2 linked regions of the Selenomonas sputigena genome follow. The protein of the gene in region 1 interacts with the protein of each later gene in a pairwise test. Links are inferred from orthologs where the notes say so. Each region holds a gene or a part of one and is shown on either strand. Other genes may lie near its edges.

Evidence for each region.
Region 2: the proteins of gyrA (region 1) and gyrB interact in binary tests that used the Escherichia coli proteins (3 or more experiments, as listed by UniProt). The link is inferred for Selenomonas sputigena from one-to-one orthologs.

The regions. Positions count from the first base shown.
Region 1 is NZ_CP110383.1:2,575,869-2,579,586, forward strand. What follows is about bases 173-3,206. They hold gyrA (DNA gyrase subunit A), read left to right. Parts: upstream 173-491; coding sequence 492-2,921; downstream 2,922-3,206. Other genes in these bases: OL236_RS12250 (M48 family metallopeptidase), read left to right, coding at 2,923-3,206. Also shown: more of OL236_RS12250, read left to right, coding at 3,207-3,639. UniProt on the Escherichia coli protein: A type II topoisomerase that negatively supercoils closed circular double-stranded (ds) DNA in an ATP-dependent manner to maintain chromosomes in an underwound state.
Region 2 is NZ_CP110383.1:2,264,969-2,269,612, forward strand. The notes cover bases 1,717-4,644. They hold gyrB (DNA topoisomerase (ATP-hydrolyzing) subunit B), read left to right. Parts: upstream 1,717-2,108; coding sequence 2,109-4,181; downstream 4,182-4,644. Other genes in these bases: OL236_RS10900 (DUF721 domain-containing protein), read left to right, coding at 1,717-1,830; remB (extracellular matrix regulator RemB), read left to right, coding at 1,808-2,074; OL236_RS10915 (ATP-binding protein), read left to right, coding at 4,279-4,644. Outside these bases: DNA replication/repair protein RecF, read left to right, coding at 1-770; more of OL236_RS10900, read left to right, coding at 835-1,716. UniProt on the Escherichia coli protein: DNA gyrase negatively supercoils closed circular double-stranded DNA in an ATP-dependent manner to maintain chromosomes in an underwound state.

The DNA of each region.
Region 1 (3,718 bases):
GAAGTTTGCGAAGATCGCTGAATCCATCCGTGCCCTGATTGGGCAGGTCGCGAAGGTCGGGACGATCACGGGAGCGCTCGAAAAGGACTGCAAGAGCACGGTCGATACGGTGCAGAAGGTAAGCGACCTGTCCCATGCCGTGCAGCAGAAGGCGACGGACGTGTCCGCCGTCTCCGAGGAGCAGGCGGCGTCCGCCGAAGAGATCGCAGCCGCGAGTCATACGCTCGCAGATCTCGCGCAGCAGCTGCAGCAGGGAGTAGCGAAGTTCAGGCTTTGAGCAGAGTCTGAGACAATATAGAGCGAAAGCCGATGCGTGGAGCAAGAGTCTCCATGCATCGGCTTTCAGCTATATTTGCGATGGCATATAGGATAACGACTGTACGAAAGTGATGTGCGCCAACCCCGCCTTTCGCCGCATGGACTTTTTCTGCAAAAAATGCTATACTACTAAGGTTAGATACTGTTCTCGACTATATTTTTGGGGTGAGAGTGTGGATTTTGGCGAGGGGAAGATCGTTCCTGTAAATCTCGCAAGTGAGATGAAGAATTCCTATATCGACTACGCCATGAGCGTCATCGTCGCCCGCGCCCTGCCGGACGTGCGCGACGGTCTGAAGCCCGTGCATCGCCGCATCCTCTATGCGATGCAGGAAGCGGGCATGGGGTCGGGCAAGCCGTACAAGAAGTCGGCGCGCATCGTCGGCGAAGTTCTCGGTAAGTACCACCCGCATGGTGATACTTCCGTCTACGATGCGATCGTGCGCATGGCGCAGGACTTTTCCATGCGCTACATGCTCGCCGACGGTCACGGCAACTTCGGCTCGGTCGACGGCGATCCGGCAGCAGCGATGCGCTACACCGAGGTGCGCATGTCGAAGGTTGCGGAGCTCATGCTGCAGGACATCGACAAGGAGACGGTGGATTTTGCGCCGAACTACGATGAGTCCTTGAAGGAGCCGACCGTGCTGCCCGCGAAGTTCCCGCAGCTTCTCACGAATGGTACGGCGGGCATTGCTGTCGGCATGGCGACGAACATCCCGCCGCACAATATGCGCGAGGTCATTGACGGCACGTTGATGCTCATCGACCGCCCCGATGCTACCGTTGAGGAGCTTATGACGGTCATCAAGGGGCCGGATTTCCCGACGGCGGGACTGATTCTCGGCACGGAGGGCATACGTCAGGCATATACGACGGGGCGCGGCGTCGTCAAGCTTCGCGCGCGCGTGCACATCGAGACGACGTCGAGCGGCCGCTCGCGCATCATCGTGACGGAGCTGCCCTATCAGGTGAACAAGGCACGCCTCGTCGAGAAGATCGCCGAGCTCGTGCGCGACAAGGCGATCGAGGGCATCACGGCCTTGAACGACGAGTCCGACCGCAGCGGCATGCGCATCGTCATCGACGTGCGCCGCGACGCGAACGCCAACGTCATCTTGAATCAGCTCTACAAGCACACGCAGCTGCAGGACAGTTTCGGCGTCATCATGCTCGCGCTCGTCGACGGCAGTCCGCGCGTGCTCACACTCAAAGAGGTGCTGCACTACTACATCAAGCATCAGCAGGATGTTATCACGCGGCGCACGAAGTACGAATTGACGAAAGCCGAGGCGCGCGCCCATATCCTCGAAGGCTTGACCATCGCGCTCGATCATCTCGACGCCGTCATCACGACGATCCGCGAGAGCCGCACGGCGGACATCGCGCGTGAGCGCCTGATGGAAGGCTTCAAGCTCAGCGAGAAGCAGGCGCAGGCGATTCTCGACCTTCGTCTGCAGCGCCTGACGGGTCTGGAACGCGAGAAGATCGAGGAAGAGTACCAAGAGGTCTTGAAGATGATCGACTGGCTCAAATCCGTTCTCGCCGACGAGGGAAAGATCGACAAAATCATCAAGGACGAGCTTCTTGCCGTGCGCGAGAAGTACGGCGACGAGCGCCGCACGGAAATCACGATCGACACATCCGAGATCAACGTCGAAGACCTCATCGCGCAGGAAGACGTCGTCATCACGCTCACGCACAACAACTACATAAAGCGCATGCCGCTCGACACGTATCGCCGCCAGAAGCGCGGCGGCGTCGGCGTGACGGGCATGGGCACGAAGGAAGCCGACTTCGTCGAAAATATCCTCGTCACGACGACGCATCACACGATCCTCTTCTTTACGAACCGCGGGCGCGTCTACTGTCTCAAGGCGTACGAGATCAACGAGGCGAGCCGCCAGGCGAAGGGCACGGCGATCATCAACCTGCTGCAGCTTGAGAGCGAGGAGAAGATCACGGCGGTCATCCAGGTCAAGGAGTTCCTGCCCGAGCGCTACCTCTTCATGGCGACGAAGAAGGGCATCGTGAAGAAGACGAGCCTCTCCGAGTTCCAGTCGATCCGCAGAGGCGGACTCAACGCGATCAACCTCGACGAGGATGACGATCTCATCGGCGTCAAGTTCACGGACGGCGAAAAGCATGTGATACTCGGTACGGCGGGCGGCATGGCGGTCGCCTTCGCCGAAGACGATGTGCGCTCGATGGGACGCACGGCGCGCGGCGTCAAGGGCATCAACCTGAAGGCGGGCGACGTGGTCGTCGGCATGGACAACCTCGCGCGCAATGCCGAGGTTCTGACGATCACGGCGGAAGGCTACGGCAAGCGCACGGCGACGAGCGAATATCGTCTGCAGACGCGCGGCGGCAAGGGCCTCATCAACATGAAGGTCACGGAAAAGACGGGCGCGGTCATCGGCCTCAAGGTTGTGCGTCCGGGACAGGAGCTGATCCTCATCACGACGGACGGCATCGTCATCCGCACGAAGGTCGACGAGATTTCCGTCATCAGCCGCAACACGCAGGGCGTCAAGGTCGTGCGCCTCGGCGAGGGCGACAAGGCAGCATCGTTCGCCGTGATGGAGCAGAAGAACAACTGATATGGGAAACCCCGTCATATCTCTGGCGCTCGCGGGAATCCCCGTCGAGCTTGAACGAAAGTCCATCAAGAACATCTATTTGCGCGTCGTGCCGCCCGCAGGCACGGTGCGCCTGAGCGCACCGAAGCGAGCGACGCTCGAAGAGCTCGCACGCTTCGTCGCCAAGCATATGGCATGGATCGAGGAAAAGCAGGCGAAGATCGCCGCGAAACCTCTGCCAAGCGCTCGCCGCTTTCTAAGCGGCGAGCGCTTCTTTGTCTGGGGCGAGCCCCTTTGGCTCACCGTGAAGTTCGGACGTGGCTGCAACATCGTCCTGCGAGACGGCAGCCGACTCATCCTGAGCCTCAAGGCGCAGGAGGCCGAGAGCAGCCCCGCCGAGCGTGAAGCTCTGCTGAACGAATGGTATCGCCGCGAACTCGCGCGAGCCGTGCCGCCGCTCTTGGCGCGAGCTGAGACGATCGTCGGCAAGAGCGCCGCCGAATGGCGCATCAAGAACATGAAGACGAAGTGGGGCACCTGCAACATCCGTGCGCGCCGCATCTGGTTGAATCTGCAGCTCGCCAAATATCCGTCCGCCTGCCTAGAATACGTCATCATCCACGAGCTTACGCATCTCTGGGAGCGCTACCACAACGCGCATTTCAAGAGCCTCATGGACAAGTTCTGCCCCGACTGGCGCGAGCGCAAGAAGATCGTCAACACGCCGCTTGGGGATTGAAGAAAATGGGAAAGAACCGCCCGCCGTTGTACGGTGAGGCGGTTTTTTTGACGCTTTGCTGCTGGCAGTGCAGGAGCAT
Region 2 (4,644 bases), 310 kb from region 1 along the record:
TCCTCTTCTCCCCCGAGGATCTCTTTCTGATCAAGGGGGCGCCCGCTGAGAGAAGACGCTTCCTCGACGGGGAAATCTCCCAGGCAAGCCCCGCCTACGGCCATGAACTGATGCAGTATACGCGGATTCTCACGCAAAGGAACAGCCTGTTGAAGAAGATTCGGGAGCGCCGTGCGGGAAAGGAAATGCTTTCCCTCTGGGATGAGCAGCTTGCCAAAAGTGCCGCGCATATCGTCGAGAAGCGTTTTCTCGCCGTCAAAAAGCTCAACATGCTGGCAAACCTCATGCAAAGGCGTATTTCTGCAGGGAAAGAGAATCTTTCCCTTTCATATGAGCTTTGCGGTGCAGAGGAAGAGCCGCCTTGCGTGACAGAGGAGCTTGTTCCATGGTATAATAAGAAGTTGGAGGAGTCCTTGGATCTTGACATTCTGCGCGGCTCGACGAGCGTCGGCCCGCAGAGGGATGATATCCGGCTTGAAGTGAACGGCGTCAACCTTCGCTCTTTCGGTTCGCAGGGGCAGCAGCGCACGGGCGTCCTCGCCCTGAAGCTTTCCGAATTGGAGTTTCTTCGCTCAGAGACGGGAGAATATCCAGTGCTTCTGCTCGATGACGTCATGAGCGAGCTGGATGGCACGCGCAGGGAGAAACTCCTGGACTTCATCGGCAGAGAGCATATACAGACCTTGCTCACGGCGACGGATGCCGCATATCTGCCGGAAAAATTTATGGGAAATATCTTCCATGTGCGAGCAGGAAAGATATTTTTTTGATATTGTATAGAATATATTTCCATATGGTATCAGAAAAAATCCTTACTTTTGGGAAAGGCAGACCATGAAACGCTCCTATCGCCGCAATCCCGGCATGGAAAAAATCAATCAGGTGATACCAAAAAGCATCCATGCGCTGGGCAAGAAGATCGAGCGCACCTATCAGGAGCGCTTCGTCCTCGCGCGTTGGCCGGAAATCGTCGGTGAAGGCATCGCCGCGCACGTCCAGCCGATTGGCATCGAAGGCGAAAAGCTCCTGCTCCATGCCTCTGTGCCCGCCTGGCGCAACGAGATCACGCTCATGCAGATGACGATACTCGCGCGCTTCAATACCTTCGCAGGTTTCGAGATGGTGAAGGAACTCGCCTTTTCCTGGAAAAAAGACGACGTCGCCCTCTTTCAGGCTTCGGGGCGTGTGCAGGCAGAAGAAGCCGACGAGCAGGAAGCATACCGAAAGGCTCTGCGGGAGATTACATTGACCAAGGAGGAGCAGGAAGCGTGCGAAAAAAGCGTTTCTCTCGTCGGCGAGGAACGTCTGCGAAGGAAACTTCGTCATATTTCTCTGAGGCGAAAGAAGCGTGAGAAAGCGCTGCGTGTGCTCGGTGAGAAGCCTTGTCCTCAATGCGGCAAGCTGTTTTCCGGCGAAGGGATGTGCCCTTCCTGCACCTGCAGGGAGCGGCGCGAAAGACGACGCTCGATCCGCCGCCATTTGCTCGATCTTCCGTGGGCGCGCTATGCAGATATCAAAGATCATCTTCGCTGCACGCCCGCCATGGTCGCTTCCGAGCGTACGCGTCTCGTGCAGGAGCTCGCCCGCCGCATCGAATTCGGCGATTGGGAGAGTCTGGAGGCGAAGACGCTCGTCATGCTCTACCGCTCGCTGCGGCCGGAGCAGCTCACGGAAGACATCGTGCGCCGCACGCTTTACGATCTTCGCCGCGAGATGGCAGAAGGAACGGTGTTCCGTCCCTTCCCCAAGCGTTCGGAGGTCATGAAAAAGACGGCAAAAAGGGGAGCGAAGAGCGGGGAGGGATTCCATGTATCTGCACCTAGGCGATGACAGCTTGGTTGCCGTTTCCAGCATATTGGCGATTCTTGACATAGAGATATATCGAGAGGCGTCCGGAAATTCTCTCTGTAAGAAGGATATTGCAAAGGGTGCCGCGATGAGAAAAGAGCCGCGTTCCGTCATCGTTACGGATGAAGGGCTTTATTTCTCGGTGATTTCCGCGCAGTCTTTGAAAAGGCGCATACAATCGCCCGCTTATGGAGTGAACCTGCATGATTTTGCAGTGCAGGCATAGATGTTTTGAGGAATGATGGAGGGACAATATAGAGATGGAAAAAGAGAAGGATGCGCTCCAAAAAGCACTCGACCGCGCCGAGCAGGATGCGGCCGAGGAGAAGCTGCGCGAAGAACAAGCGGCGAAGTTTGCCGAGGAAGTGCGCGACGATGACCTTGATTTGGAAAACGTCGAAATCCACAAGGATATGGACAGCGCTGACGTCACGGCGGTTGACGGCGACTACGGCGCCAATCAGATTCAGATTTTGGAAGGCTTGGAAGCCGTAAGAAAGCGCCCGGGCATGTACATCGGCAGCACGTCGGAGCGCGGCTTGCATCATCTCGTCTACGAGGTGGTCGACAACTCGATCGATGAGGCTCTGGCCGGCTATTGCGACCATATTGACGTGACGATCGAAAAGGACAACAGCATCACCGTTGTCGACAATGGGCGAGGCATCCCCGTTGACATGCACGAGAGCGGCAAGCCTGCGGTCGAGGTCGTCCTGACCGTCCTGCACGCGGGCGGCAAGTTCGGCGGCGAAGGATACAAGGTGTCGGGCGGTCTGCACGGTGTCGGCGTCTCCGTCGTCAATGCGCTCTCCACGTCGATGGACGTCGAAGTCAAGCGCGACGGCAAGATCCACAGCATACGTTTCGAGCAGGGCGTGACAGCCGCTCCTTTGACGGTCATCGGCGAGACGGAAAAGACGGGAACGAAGGTTCACTTCGTCCCCGACCCTGAGATCTTCACGGTGACACAGTACAGCTTTGACACCTTGAAGCATCGTCTGCGGGAGCTGGCTTTTCTGAATCAGGGCATCACGATCCGTCTCATGGACAAGCGCGGCGAGGGGCGCGAGGAGTCGTACTTCTATGAGGGCGGCATTCGCTCCTTCGTTGAGCATCTGAACCGCAAGAAAGAAGTCATTCATCCGACGCCGATCTACTTCAATGGTATCAAGGATGATACCGTTGTGGAAATCGCCATGCAGTACAACGACAGCTACATGGAGAATATCTACAGCTTTGTCAACAATATCAACACCGAGGAAGGCGGCACACATCTCGCGGGCTTCAAGATCGCTCTGACGCGGGCAGCGAACGACTTCGCGCGAAAGCAGGGGATATTGAAGGACAAGGACGGCAATCTCTCGGGTGAGGACGTCAGAGAAGGCTTGACCTGCGTTATCAGTCTCAAGATACATGAGCCGCAGTTCGAGGGGCAGACGAAGACGAAGCTCGGCAATTCCGAGGTGCGCGGCATTGTCGATTCCATCGTGACCGAGGGACTGACCGAGTATTTCGAGGAAAATCCCGCCATCACGAAGAAGGTCATCGAGAAGGCGATCATGGCGTCTCGCGCGAGGGAAGCCGCGCGAAAGGCGCGTGAGCTGACACGGCGCAAGAATGCGCTCGAAGTGTCGAGCCTGCCCGGAAAGCTCGCGGACTGCTCGATCAAAGATCCCGAGCAGGCGGAAATCTACCTCGTCGAGGGCGACAGCGCTGGCGGCTCGGCGAAGCAGGGGCGTGACCGCCGCTTCCAGGCAATCCTGCCCTTGCGCGGCAAGATCCTGAACGTCGAGAAGGCGCGTCTTGACAAGATCTTCGCCAATGCCGAGATCCGCACGATGATCACGGCGTTCGGCACGGGCATCAGCGACGACTTTGACATCGCGAAGCGCCGCTACGGCAAGATCATCATCATGACCGATGCCGACGTCGACGGTTCGCATATCCGCACGCTCCTCCTGACCTTCTTCTACCGCTACATGAAGCCGCTCATTGAGCGCGGCCACGTCTACATAGCGCAGCCGCCGCTCTACCAGATTCGCAAGGGCAAGAAGCACTGGTACACCTACAGCGACGACGAGCTGGCGCAGAAGCTCAACGAAGTCGGCAGGGACAACGCGACCGTGCAGCGCTACAAGGGCCTCGGCGAGATGAATCCCGAGCAGCTTTGGGAAACGACGATGGATCCCGAAGGCAGGACGATGCTCCAAGTGCGCATGGAGGACGCTGAAGAAGCTGACGAGCTTTTCACGATCCTCATGGGCGACAAGGTGGAGCCGCGCCGCCAGTTCATCGAAGAGCACGCCAAGCACGTGAGAAATCTTGATATTTAAGAGTGTATAGAAAAAAATGGAATCCATTCCTTTGAAATCATGATATAATGATGAAGAAGGAATAGATTCCATTTTTTATTATCACAAGGAGAATATCATGAAACTGATCGAGCGTGCATCTTATATGGATTTCCTGCAGCGCAATCGTGAGCGTCCGATCATCAAGGTGGTATCGGGCGTGCGCCGCTGCGGTAAATCCACGTTGTTTTCCCTCTACCAGCATCATTTGCTGCAAGACGGCGTGACAGAAGAGCAGATTCATGTCATCAACTTCGAGAATCTGGAATTTGAAGACCTGCAAGAGTATCATGCTCTGTACCGCTATGTATGCGAAAGGCTCGTGCCGGGAAAGTGGAATTACGTCTTTCTCGATGAGATACAACATGTGCCGCAGTTTGAAAAGGCCGTGGACAGTCTCTTCATCAAGGAAAAAGTGGATATCTATATCACGGGATCGAACGCT